Blastopirellula marina: one gene and its partner. The protein of the gene in region 1 binds, or shares a complex with, the protein of each later gene. Links are inferred from orthologs where the notes say so. Each region holds a gene or a part of one and is shown on either strand. Other genes may lie near its edges.

Region 1 (6,241 bases):
TAGTCGAAATGAGTGGCCAGGACTTTCAGCGGTTGCTTGAGCCCCGGTAGCGTGATATCGGCCTCCATGACCCCGCGTTGTTCGCCGCCTGCCAGCGACGGAAGACGATGATTTCTGGCAGAGATGGAAGCATACCGGGTCAAAACGGCGTTGCCGTAATGCCCCCCTTGGAGATCAATGTTCCCTCCAAAGACATAGTTCATCTTTAGCAGTTTGGCGAGCTCGGCTGCCTGATCGATGTTGCCCGTCCGCTGGGTGTTTTGGTCGACTTCCTGCAGAACAATAATATCAGGCTGGGCATCGCTTAAGACTTGCGCGATGCGCGAGAGGTCGAGCTTTCCGTCAGTTCCTTCACCGTGGTGAATGTTGTAGCTGACAACCCGGATCCGTGTTGGCTCTTCCGCGATCGCCGCTGACGCAACACCAAGCGTCAGCAGTATAAGAAGATAGGTTTGCAAAGCAGGCATCGAACGTTTCACATCTAGGGAACAGGTACAAGCACTACCGCATCAGCAACGACGTAGCCGTTGACGCCTTCATTGGTGAGCGTGATCACCGTCTCACCACTCAGATCGAACTTGCCCAGCGAGACAAAGACCTTGTCGACACTAGGTGTCTTCTTCTGATTGATCGTCCCCGAGTAGACCTGCTTCCCTTGCGAGGTGACCGTTACCGGCACGTTCGAGGCCCGATTCGGATTGCTGGAATAGGCAATGCGGACGTCATACTTGCCAGCTTCCAGTTTCGAAACCTCAAAGGCAATCGACTTTTTGCCTTGCCCTTTGTTATCATCGTGGACATAGCCGGTTCCAACATATCCCGAAACCGAGCTGCTGACGGGCCACTCGCCCGTCTTCTTGGCCTGCGTGTCGTCGACCACAACACCTTCCAGCTTCTTTGGATCAATCACCTGCTTGGGATAGGAAGGCTTACGTTCCATTTGCAGAACCTGTCCATCCTTCAACAGTCGATCGCTCAGTTCAGCATATTCAATATCCTGGACAGCGATCTTCTGGTCGATGGCCATACAAGCCGCGGTGGCAGCCGATTGCCCGAGGATCATGAAGACAGGCTCCATCCGGATCGAACCGTAGGCAATGTGCGATGAAGAAACGCAGACCGGTACCAACAGGTTCGTGCATTCCTCTTTCTTCGGCGTCACACTGTCATAGCTGATCGGGTAAGGGCCGCCTGGGCTGATCTGGATATCCCCTTCGTTGCGGACATGTCCCTTATCCGTGACATACCGCTGAACGTTATGCGAGTCCATGTTATAGGAACCCATCCCAATACTCTTGGGCGTGGGTACCTGGGCTCGCAGCATCGGCTCGCACATCACAACCGGGCCAACCATTCGTCGAGCTTCGCGGACGTAGATCTGATGCGGCCAGTTGCCGTTGTCGACGAATTCATCCTTGGCCAAGCCCCACTTGTTCATCCGATCCTGAATATCCTGGGGGATAGAAGGATCGTTGGCAATAAAGTAGAGCCAGCCCTTCTGATACGTTTCGTGCTCTTGAATGATTTCCTTGCGACGCTCGTACGAGGCTTCCGGATAGTCGTAGTTCATCCCAATATTGTCGGTCGAGAACGCCCCATGGTTGTTTGTATCGGTCTTGAAGTTAGGAGCCGGATCGAACTTGTTGAAGACACCCTTCCAGCCACCCTTGAGGTAACGAGCCAGTAAAGCGTATTGCTTTGGATCGTAACCTTCTGGCTTGGGGAACTTGACCTGGTTGTCAGCCGCCGTGGTCAAACACATGCGGAAACAGTAGGCCTGAATCTTGTCGTCGCCACTTCCATCGGGTCCTGGCTTCGCAGTAGAAATGCGTGGCAACAGCCCGCTACTCGGATCCCCTTCTACCACATACGGATCGGTTGGGTATTCGAATTGATGGCTATGAGCCCGGGTAGCTTGCACCCCATTGATCGTTTCACCATAAACATCGTTCGACTCACGACCGACGTGATACGAAACGCCGGCCGCAGCCATCAGGTCTCCTTCGTAAGTCGTATCGAGGAAAATCTTTCCGGTGTAGGTATTCCCATCGAGGGTCGTAATGCTGACGATCTTGCCGTCGACCTTCTTTACACCATTCTTACGATCGAGCCACTGATCGCGGACGACAGGTATCTTGTACTCGTCGACCAGTTGCTCGAACACCTTTTCGGCTACGTGGGGTTCGAAAACCCACATCGCGTTGTCATTCGCGCGATAGCGACTGTACTGTTCAGGCTTTTGCTGACGCCAAGCACTATCTTGGTCGTAGTGCTTTTTGACACGCTCGTAGAAGTCGAGCGATAGCCCGCCGATAGCGTTTTTGTCGCCACTGTCTGTCCATCCCAAGCCGCCGCTGGAGAGACCACCGAGATGCTTGTCTGGCGAAACGATAACGACCGTCTTTCCCATTTTCTTGGCTTGCACGGCAGCGGTAATGGCAGCCGAGGTTCCCCCATAAATGACAACGTCGTAATCTTGAGGGGCAGCGACTAGCGAAGTTGCCATGGTAGACAACGCAATAGCAAACGCGGCAAGACATCGAATCACAGGGAGAACTCCAAAAAGGCAGGGGTTTTTGAGGTTCTATTATGGTAGCCCAAAGATAAGGTGGATCAATCCGCCTTGTCTCCCGACTTGCGTTGCCTTATCTGCCAATGCGACCCAAGGTGAATCAAAACAACTAAGGCGAGTTACATACCCGTTAACTGGGCTAAAGACACTCGCGATGCGGTCCCGATATCGACGACATGGCGATATCTTGCCTGATTTGCCTGATCGAAATCCCCACTAATACGAATTCCCAGCAGGGCTTACCGTGCCGAATGACTCCCAGTGGTCAGCGACAGAGAACTTCATGAAACGCTAACCATCTAGGACGTTTCGAGAGAGTTGGGCGAATTTATACTCAGGGAATAGGTCGATTCTTCATTATGCTCGGTAACCCAGGCCATTATGTCAGAGCACCCTTGTTCTTCGCCCCAGCAGCCCTTGGTTTCTGTTGTCATGGGCGTCTGGAATCCTCACCCCAAGCACTTTCCTGAAGTAGTCGAAAGCATTCTCGCGCAGACCTATCAGAATCTACAGATCATCTTGATTGAAGATCCCTCAGAACGTGACGGTCGTGAGATGGTAGGCCACTTAAAAGATGACCGGCTCACCCATATCCGTAACGAGCAGCGAACCAGTTTGCCTGATCAACTCAACAAAGGACTAGGCCTGGCTACGGCGGATCTGATCGCGCGGGGGGATGCGGACGATATTTGGGAACCGCATCGCGTTGCGACTCAGGTCCAGTGCTTTGACAACGACCCAGACCTGGTCGTTCTAGGAAGCACGTTAAACATCATCGACGATAACGGCACTCATCTCGGCTATCGCGACTACCCTCGCAAGCATGAGGATATTGTCCGAGCACTCCGCCGATATTGCCCCATCGCACAGCCTGTTGTGATGTTCCGGCGCGAAGCGGTCATGAAGTTAGGTGGATACCACAAAGACTTTTATGTGGAAGACTATGATCTTTGGTGCCGCCTGGCCAAAGCAGGTGCGAAGTTTGAGAACTACCCCGAACCGCTGGTTCGCTATCGCGTTCACCCCGAAGGTATGAAGAGCACCAAGCTCAAAAAACAACTCGGGGAAACCATTCGCATGAAAGAGGCCCACTTTCGTGGTCAGATGGTCGCAGCCGATCACATGCGTCTGCTGGCCGAGCGGGCCTTGATGTGGATGCCAAGCAAATTCGTGCTATGGCTGTTTGGACAAATGACCTTCAGCAAGCATCTTCCTTCCTCCAACCAGGCAGGCCCCTAGGCCCAATGTTGGCACGCTTTATGCATTACGGGTAAGTGAATTGAACCACGCCTATTGCAAAGGGAGCAACAACCATGGGCATTATTTCCTGGATCGTGTTCGGCCTGATTGCCGGGGCTTTGGCTAAGTTTCTCTTTCCCGGAGACGACCCGGGAGGCTGCATTGTCACCATCATCATTGGTGTCATTGGAGCCATCGTGGGTGGTTTCATCATGACCCAACTGGGATACGGCACCGTCACCGGCTTCAACCTATATAGCTTTGGTGTCGCAATCCTGGGATCGATGGTCGTTCTGGCTATCTACCGCGTTTTAATCAGCGGGAAAGCTAAATAGCAGCTGACCCAAGAAAAGCCAACAGCCTGATGGAGTTCATCAGGCTGTCTTGATTTCAATGCTTACAATTGAATCTGCGACAAGTTGGGACTGCAGCAGCCTGACTGTTCATACAGTTCGTCCTTCGCGTCAGCATTCATGACCACGAAGACTTCCCACTTGTGTCCATCTGGGTCGGCGACCCAAACCTTATCCTGCACGGCATAGCAACAGGTCGTCGCTTCTTCGTGCATTACCTTGTACCCCGCCGCTTGAAACCGCTCGGCCGCGGCATGTACTTCGGCAATCGATTTAACCTGAATGCCAAAGTGAGCAGAACCTTGCTCGACTTGAAACGGCTCGTCAATCTCGTTCAACGAAAGGTTCACCGAGGGATCGGTTGGTTCGAATTTCGCGTACCGGGGACGCACTTTGCTGGGGGCTGTTCCCAGAAGCATTTCGTAGAACTTCTGCGATGCCTCCAGATTCGAGACATTCAATGCGACATGAATGCGAAAACTGCCGGGAAAATCAACTGCGGATTCCATGTTAGACTCCTAAATACTGACCAATCTTGGCCTTGATCTCATCACGTACACGCCGAAAAGTCGGCATCTTTTCCTCATCTGTACCCTGGGCATCGGCCGGATCATCAAACGGCCAATGCAGTGTCTCCTTGGCCTCAGGGTAGATCGGACAATCTTCTCGGGCGTTATCACAAACGGTAACGACCAAATCAAATGGCTGATGCTGGAAGTCGTTGGCCGACTTGCTTTCGTATCCACCAATGTCGACGCCCAATTCTTTCATCGCTTCAATCGCCAGCGGATGGACATAGCCGGAAGGTTTCGAGCCGGCAGAGTAGGCGTCCCACTCACCCTTGCCCAGTTCGGCCCAAAGCGCTTCGGCCATTTGTGATCGGCACGAGTTGCCCGTGCATAAGATCAAAACACGTTTCATGATCCTTCCTCCACCGTATGATGTTCCGATGCAGCATCTGCCCCGGAGCTTGTTTCCGAATGAACGAACTGATAGGCGAACACAGCCAGGATCGCGCCTGCCGTCGTTGCCACGATATAGATCCACAGATGTTCCAGGTGACCGCTGACCAAAGCCGGAGCGATCGATCGAGCTGGATTCATCGAGGCACCGCAAATTGGCCCGGCGAACATCGCTTCCAGTCCAACCGTTGCCCCGATCGCGGCACCTGCCATGATTCCTTTTTCCTTGGCTCCGGTAGCAACGTTCAGGACAATGAACATCAGCAGAAACGTGAGGATCACTTCCAGCACAAACGATTGCCACCAAGGCCCCGCCGGTATCGTCGCCCCTAACGTATCGTGTTCAAGGAAAAGCACGCGCAGCGTAACACTGGCCGTGATGGCCCCAATCAGTTGAGCAACGATATAAGGAACGACTTGCTTGCCATCGAATTGGCGAGCCGTCCAAAAACCGATCGTTACTGCCGGATTGAGATGCGCACCTGAGATATCCCCCAGTGCGTAAATCAATGCCATGACGATCATCCCCCAAGTCAACGCTATACCAACGTGCGTGATCGATTCCTGGGTCATGTCATTCACCACGACCGCCCCGGTCCCGGCGAAAATGAGGGCAAACGTTCCAATGACCTCAGCCACGTATCGTCTCACAGTTGGCAGCCCCCATCGCATGCAGAGGTTCTCTTCTCGACATCCGACTGGACGACCGTTTCCAGACATTGAAAGAAGCCATCCAGGCAGCCACACGTAAGCGAGTAAAAGTTCGAAGTCCCTTCTCGACGAGACTCAATCAGCCCCACTTCCTTAAGCACTGCCAGGTGCTTGGAAACGGTCGACTGATCGCAACCAATACTTTGCGTTAACTCTTGGACACACATTTCACGCTGGCCAAGCAGATCCAACATGAACAACCGGCTCGGGTGAGCCATTGCCTTGGCTACTTTGGCACGTGCTTCGTACTGCGCAAGTGTTTTCGTGACAGGTTGTGTTGCTTCTGCTTTATTCATGGCTTAATGGCAATATAGCCATATTCGATCGAAGTGACAATACGGGAGTCAGGATGGCTTCCAAAATCAATATTAAAGAACTTGCTTTTTAGCAAACGGAATAAGTGA
Region 2 (6,178 bases), on another replicon or contig:
CTGAAGGTCCAAGGCGTTTGCCTGGATCACGGCCTGGAAGATCCAGATCCGCAAATCCCTTACGAATTGAAGCCAATCAGTGCTTACACCCAAAAGCCTGGCGTTGCTGACCTGTGTCACATGCTGGGGAGCGGTGAACTGAATCAGCGCAGTGCTCAAGCAGCTGCCTGGCACCTGAACAACGGCATGAGCTGGGAAGAACTCGCCAACAAGCGTATCGAACACTTGGTTGGTGATGACACCCCTTACTTCAGCCGCCAGGAACTGCAGATCGCTTATAAGGCAGCCGAAGCTGCGAAAGAGCGTCACGCAGCTCGCGAAAAGGCAAACAAGAAGCCAACCGAATCGCTCTCGCTCAGCGCTGAGTAATTCGGACGATTCATTGGAATCAGCACGATTCGGGGGACGCTCGTCGAGCGTCCCCTTTTTTATGCGCTCGACTCGTCCTCGGCAGGGGCTTCTACCTCCATACGAGGCGCAAGTGCTGCGGGAAACAGCTCGGCACACAGGTACTCAAAGCCTTCTAAAAAGATCAACGGCCAGACCAACAAACTGTGCATCAGAAGCGTGAAGATCGAATGCGGTGGATCTTCTAGTTCCTCTTCGTCCGATGAATGCTTGCTCCTGGCAACCAGGTCGTACAGCTTATAGAGAAGTGCACTCGCGACAGCGCAGCTAAACCAAACGATCATGGCCGTCATCCAGCCGGCAACGAAAAGACTTACGATTCCCAAAACGAAAATCGAGAGCATCGCCAGGTTTCGCCAGCCGCGAATTCCCGGCTGATTCGACAAAGAAACGAGCGAACCAACTAGCAGCGCCAGGCCCATCAGGCAGTAAACAACAATCGTACCGGTCACAGCGAGGTCCTTCGATGCGCGAAAGAACGGAAGGCAATTCGACCGGACAGTATAGAAGCTGTTATGCCGCTTTGGGAGTAATTTCGCGACTCAGATCTTGGTAACGCTCTTTCAAGATTTCCAGCTTGGTGTCGTTTAGCGATTCGTGCTCGCGGCGAAGCTCGGCCAATTGGGCGCGAACCTGGGCCTCGCGATCTGATAAATCATGCTTGGCGCGACGGATCTCGGTGTGGTGTTGATCGGCGTTGTCTTCCAGTTGAACGTGTTGTTCCTGGATCTCTAGCTTGGCCAGTTCCAACTGATGCAGCATCTGCCGAATCTCAGCTTTGGCGGCCTGGTTTCGGGCATGCAGGGCCTTGTCGAAGTGGTCGACAGCGCTATCCGTTTGTTGATCCAGTCGTCGCCGCAGAGCGGAAGGAATTCGCACGCGAATTTCGGCCCAGGCCATTTCCAGCTGATCGCGAATGAGTTGCAATTCCTCGAATGCGTACTGCATTTCCTGCTGCACGTCAGCTAGTTCGTTCTCGCGACGAGCCAGTTCTTCCTGATCGCGTGAAAGTTGCAGTTGTTCCTGCTCGAGCCACAGGTGCTGCTGGGCTCGGCTTTGCTCCATCTCACGCTCGACCTTTTGCGTGTAGCCGGCAAACTCTTTTTCTCTCAGGGCTTGTAGCGATCGGGCATTCTTGAGCAGGGCCCATTGCTGCGCCAATTGAGATTCCGCTTCGCTCAGCTTTTCCAACCGAACGGTAATCGAATCGTGGATTTCCGGTTCCACCTCGGGAATCTCGGTCGACTGACCACGCCACTTTCGTCGCCAGCCGCGGATCGTTTCTTCGATGTTGCGAAGCGGGCTCGCGGAAGAACTCTTCGGTTGGGATGGCTGTGCGCTAGGCTTTACGGAATGGGGAAGCGGCTCGTCCATCGACAGGGCAGCGCTGCGCTGCTGACTTTCGAAATTCGCCATCCGAGCGTTGAGCTCCGCCTCGCGGCGGTCGAGTTCCATCTGGCGATCGCGCATCAAGCGGGCCAGCTGATTGATCTGTCGCCGCTGCCAGTCAGGCAGCGTATCGAGGTCGGCCGCAGTCAGGTCGACCCCTTGGTCCTCTTCCAGATAATCGGCCGAATTGCTGTCGACAGAAGCGGAGTGCGGTGGATCGATTCGCAGCTCGGGCGTTCCCTGCTCAGAGAGAGGGCGCGGCGATGGCGTGATGTTCGATGGGCGGATAGTCGGCTTCATGGCGAATCAATACGGTTGGCGGCAGTCGAATGGATTACTCGGCCATCCTTTCGCATCGGCATGATGTGCCTAAGAAGTTGAGTTTAACGGCTGCGCAGATTGAAATGCTGCGGGCTAGCAAGGTGGTGGCACTGCTACCACCGATTGCAATTGGTCCAGCGCACGAAAAAACGGAGGACGAACGTCCTCCGTTTTGCTAGCAGTCGATCCTGCGTCAGCACTTAGCCTTTGGCAGCGTCCAGGGCTTGCTGCAGGTTGGCCTTGGGCTGGTTGCCGAGCATCTGGTTCACGACTTCACCATTCTTGAAGATCATGACGGTCGGAATGCTCTGAATACCGTACTTCACGGCCAGGTTCGGGTTTTGGTCGGTGTCCACCTTACCAACTTTGACCGAACCTTCGTATTCGGTGGCCAGTTGATCGATCACTGGTGCCAGCTGACGGCAAGGACCGCACCAAGGAGCCCAGAAGTCGACCAAGACAGGCTCGCTCGATTGCAGGACTTCGGCATCAAAGTTGTCTTCATTAAATGTCTTGGCCATTGGAGGCTTCTCCCGATCAATGGAAAATATGGGGGTTAACTGTCGCTTGCGTCTCAACAGATCAAGTCGAGCCCAGAGGTCCAGCATGCCGTAATTCCGAGCCTAAACCAATAGAATCGCGAATTTTAACCAGGTTCACAACCCAGGGGGCATGCTTTTATTATGGGGGGTAACCGAGTCGAGGCAACCTTCCCGGCACCCTCCTGCTGTGCTCTGATAACTAGGATGCCAATTGGTGAACTGCGTTACAGGCTGATTTCCCTCGGTTTCCCGTACTTCCCATATTCCTCGACTCCCCCTGCTACAAGGTGCTCGATGAGCGTCACGATCTATCACAATCCGCGATGTACCAAGAGCCGGCAAACGCTAGCTCGGCTGGAAGAACATGGGATCGAGCCCAAGGTGGTGCTTTACCTAGATAACCCCCCGGACGAGAAGACCCTCAAGGGGCTGCTCAAAAAGCTGGGGCTCAAGGCCGAGCAGCTGGTGCGAAAGAAGGATCACAAAGCCCTGGGGTTGCCACAACCCGAAGACGAAGCAGGCTGGATCGCCCAGATGGCTGCCAATCCGAAGATCATCGAACGCCCGATTGTCGTCGTTGGCAACGAGGCCCGATTGGGACGACCGCCTGAGAGCGTCGATGAGATCCTTCCTTGATCCATAGCTATCGGCCCGAAGGCTTACTTCGAGAGGGGCAAGTTCCCAATTTCAGGGAAGGCCTTAATCAGGTTATACTGCAGAGATTATCGAAACCTACCTAACGTTTGGTCATCGTGCAGGCCGCCTGCCAGGCCCTACGTTTTAATCGCCGAGCGTCCTTACTCAAGGGCACGGCGAAATAAAGATATTCAGTATGGCGAAATACATCATTCGCTACGGGGCCATGCGTTTTTTAGGCGTGTTCTCGGCCCGAGCAAAAGATGAATACAACCGCGACGATCAAGTCATCATTCGCACCAAGCGCGGCTTGGAGGTGGGGGATGTCCTGTGCGAAGCCACCGACGAAGCGGTCAAGCAACTGACCGATCCGGCATTTGGTAGCATCATGCGGGCCATGTCGGAAGAAGACGTCAAGCAGACCGAGCACATGGTCGGCGATGCCCTGCGCGAGGAAGAAACGGTCCGCCGCGTGATCCGCGAGATGAATCTCCCCATGCAGTTGGTCGATGTCGAGCATCTGTTTGGCGGCGAACGGATCATCGTTTACTACCTGGCCGAGTCGCGGGTCGATTTTCGCGAGCTGGTCAAAGCGTTGGCTTCCGAACTGCAAACCCGCATCGAGATGCGCCAGATTGGCGTTCGTGACGAAGCGAAGCTCTTGGCCGATTACGGCGACTGCGGCAAGCCGGTCTGCTGTAACACGCACCTGAGCGAAATGCCGCCCGTTTCAATGCGGATGGCCAAGCTCCAAAAAGCGACGCTCGACCCAACGAAGATTTCCGGCCGTTGCGGAAGACTTAAGTGCTGTTTGCGTTACGAGTACGACACGTACGAAGAACTGCAGCGCGACCTTCCGCCCATTGGCAGCGATATTGTGACCAACAGTGGTCGCGGTCGCGTTTTGAATCACGAGATCCTCGCTGGTCAGTTGCTCGTTCGCATGGAAGACAACCGCAACATTATGATCGACGCCAGCGACGTGCTGACGGTCCTCAAACGCGGCAACGGCCAAACCGGGGGTGGTTCCAAGCGGGGCAAGCGTCGTGACAAGAAGGATGCTGCCGACGAAGATGGCGGCGAGAACACCCAGTCCAACTCAGACAATCCGAAGGAATAAAACGGCATGTCCGAAGATACTTATTCCGCGTTCATGCAACTGCTCAAAGACGACCCACGCTATCGCATGGAAGCGTATCAATTTGTCCGTGAAGCCCTCTCATTCGGCCAGCGGTATCAAGAGGAGCAGGACGAAGAGCCTTCCGAAGAGGAAGAAGACTTGGACCTGGAATGCTTCGAGGAAGAGATCGACGAACTCGAAGACGACCTGGAAGGCTGGGAAGAAGAGGAAGACGTCGAACGCCATCTGACCGGCCAGGTATTGTGCCAGGCCATCCGGCAGTATGCTCAGCAGCAGTATGGGCTGTTGGCCAAGGTGGTGCTCAACTCGTGGGGCATACACACGACCGGCGACTTTGGCGAGATCGTCTACAACCTGATTGGCATTGGCATGATGCGTAAATCGAAATCGGACCGACGCGAAGACTTCGACGATCAGTACGACTTTGAAGACGCGTTCGTGAAGAACTTCGACTTCCAGCTATCGGAAGAATCAGGGCAAGCCTAATCCAAGGATAGGGGGAAGAACCATGGCGGCCGCCAAAAACAAACAGGCTCCCAAGTCGGAAGAAGTTCGCAAGTCGCCCGTGTATCTTCCCACGTCGAACCCACCCAAACCGCATCTGGCCTTCTTGATTCTCATGGGGGTGATTGCGGTCGTTTGGTTCGGCCTGTTGGCGTATCTCGCGCTACAGCAGGTCGGGACGATTTAAGCCCCATCATCTGGTCAAAGATTCTCGCTCTGGGCTTGGCATGAATTGCGGCCTGCTTCTCTGGGCTTCCGCTCTAATTCGTGCGATGGATGGACGGTATTCTTTTCCTGGTCGTCACCCTGCGGGCCGTTTGGCTCGCTCTTCGTCTTGGTGATTTTCACGTCATGCGGCTCTGGCACGCGGTAGATGACGTAGATCCCGATCACCACCAGGAATGCCATGATCGTCAATGCCCACTTAGGGATCGGAAAGATCATGATCGAGAACCCCCAGCCCAGAACGACCGTGGCGATAGCTTGGATTTTGGTGCTTGTCTTGATACCCTTGCGGACTTCCCAGTCGTACAGAATTTGACCGAAGTAGGGCAAGTCGAGCAACAGGTCATTCAGCTTGGGGAAAGACCTGACCAGGAAGTAGCTGGTTACCAGCAGAAATGGCGTCGCTGGGATGATCGGCAAGATCATGCCCAGGACGGCCAGTGTGAAAAAGATTGCCGCACAGCCCAAATAGAACAGCCGCTTGGACCAAGGGATCTCAGGTACGGGAGGATGTGTCATAGCGAAGGCCGGACCTCTGGGTGCATCAAACGAGCTGTTCCGGCACGCGCCGACTATTCTCCCAGGTCGGAATAAAACGTCAGCAGGTTGCCATCGGGGTCGAAGAAGCCAAACTCCCGCGTGCCGAAGGCCGTATCACGCAGCGTGGTATCGGAAGCGAAGATCCCCAGCGGCTGAAACACGCTGTAAAGGTGTTCGACATCGCACACCGCGATACGGATGTTCGGTCGTTCGACGCGATCCCAGCTCGAAGGATCATGCCAGCGAAGATGAATCTCGACCCGGTCCCGAATGATCGATGCGTAACGAGGGTCTTCCGCATCTTGATACGATAGCTTGAAGTCCAGCTTGTCAACATAAAACTGGATGGCGGCCTTCACATCACGCGACGGCAGGACAGGGTTAACAGCTTCGAGTAGCAAATCGGGCATGGGGAGGGCAAGCCTTGTTAAGGGGACCTCAGGCGAGCGAGGCCGTCGTCGCGGTTATTCGC

The links.
Region 2: the proteins of C5Y96_RS14370 (region 1) and trxA are in contact, whole or in part, in an NMR structure (PDB 2IPA), measured with the Bacillus subtilis proteins. The link is inferred for Blastopirellula marina from one-to-one orthologs.

The regions. Positions count from the first base shown.
Region 1 is NZ_PUIA01000038.1:131,484-137,724, reverse strand. What follows is about bases 3,381-6,241. They hold C5Y96_RS14370 (arsenate reductase ArsC), read right to left. Parts: upstream 5,086-6,241; coding sequence 4,675-5,085; downstream 3,381-4,674. Other genes in these bases: C5Y96_RS14360 (ArsR/SmtB family transcription factor), read right to left, coding at 5,774-6,133; C5Y96_RS14365 (MIP/aquaporin family protein), read right to left, coding at 5,082-5,765; C5Y96_RS14375 (ArsI/CadI family heavy metal resistance metalloenzyme), read right to left, coding at 4,209-4,673; C5Y96_RS14380 (GlsB/YeaQ/YmgE family stress response membrane protein), read left to right, coding at 3,886-4,146; C5Y96_RS14385 (glycosyltransferase), read left to right, coding at 3,381-3,811. In the rest of the region: C5Y96_RS14395 (endonuclease/exonuclease/phosphatase family protein), read right to left, coding at 1-467; C5Y96_RS14390 (FAD-dependent oxidoreductase), read right to left, coding at 482-2,506; more of C5Y96_RS14385, read left to right, coding at 3,005-3,380. UniProt on the Bacillus subtilis protein: Catalyzes the reduction of arsenate [As(V)] to arsenite [As(III)]. In vitro, can dephosphorylate para-nitrophenyl phosphate (pNPP).
Region 2 is NZ_PUIA01000037.1:185,633-191,810, forward strand. What follows is about bases 980-3,777. They hold trxA (thioredoxin), read right to left. Parts: upstream 2,640-3,777; coding sequence 2,319-2,639; downstream 980-2,318. Other genes in these bases: C5Y96_RS12625 (hypothetical protein), read right to left, coding at 980-2,097; arsC (arsenate reductase (glutaredoxin)), read left to right, coding at 2,955-3,296; C5Y96_RS12640 (stage 0 sporulation family protein), read left to right, coding at 3,493-3,777. Also shown: C5Y96_RS27600 (hypothetical protein), read left to right, coding at 1-369; C5Y96_RS12620 (hypothetical protein), read right to left, coding at 429-860; more of C5Y96_RS12625, read right to left, coding at 922-979; more of C5Y96_RS12640, read left to right, coding at 3,778-4,416; C5Y96_RS12645 (Minf_1886 family protein), read left to right, coding at 4,423-4,923; C5Y96_RS12650 (hypothetical protein), read left to right, coding at 4,946-5,128; C5Y96_RS12655 (YbaN family protein), read right to left, coding at 5,143-5,685; C5Y96_RS12660 (VOC family protein), read right to left, coding at 5,739-6,116; C5Y96_RS12665 (STAS domain-containing protein), read right to left, coding at 6,134-6,178. UniProt on the Bacillus subtilis protein: Participates in various redox reactions through the reversible oxidation of its active center dithiol to a disulfide and catalyzes dithiol-disulfide exchange reactions.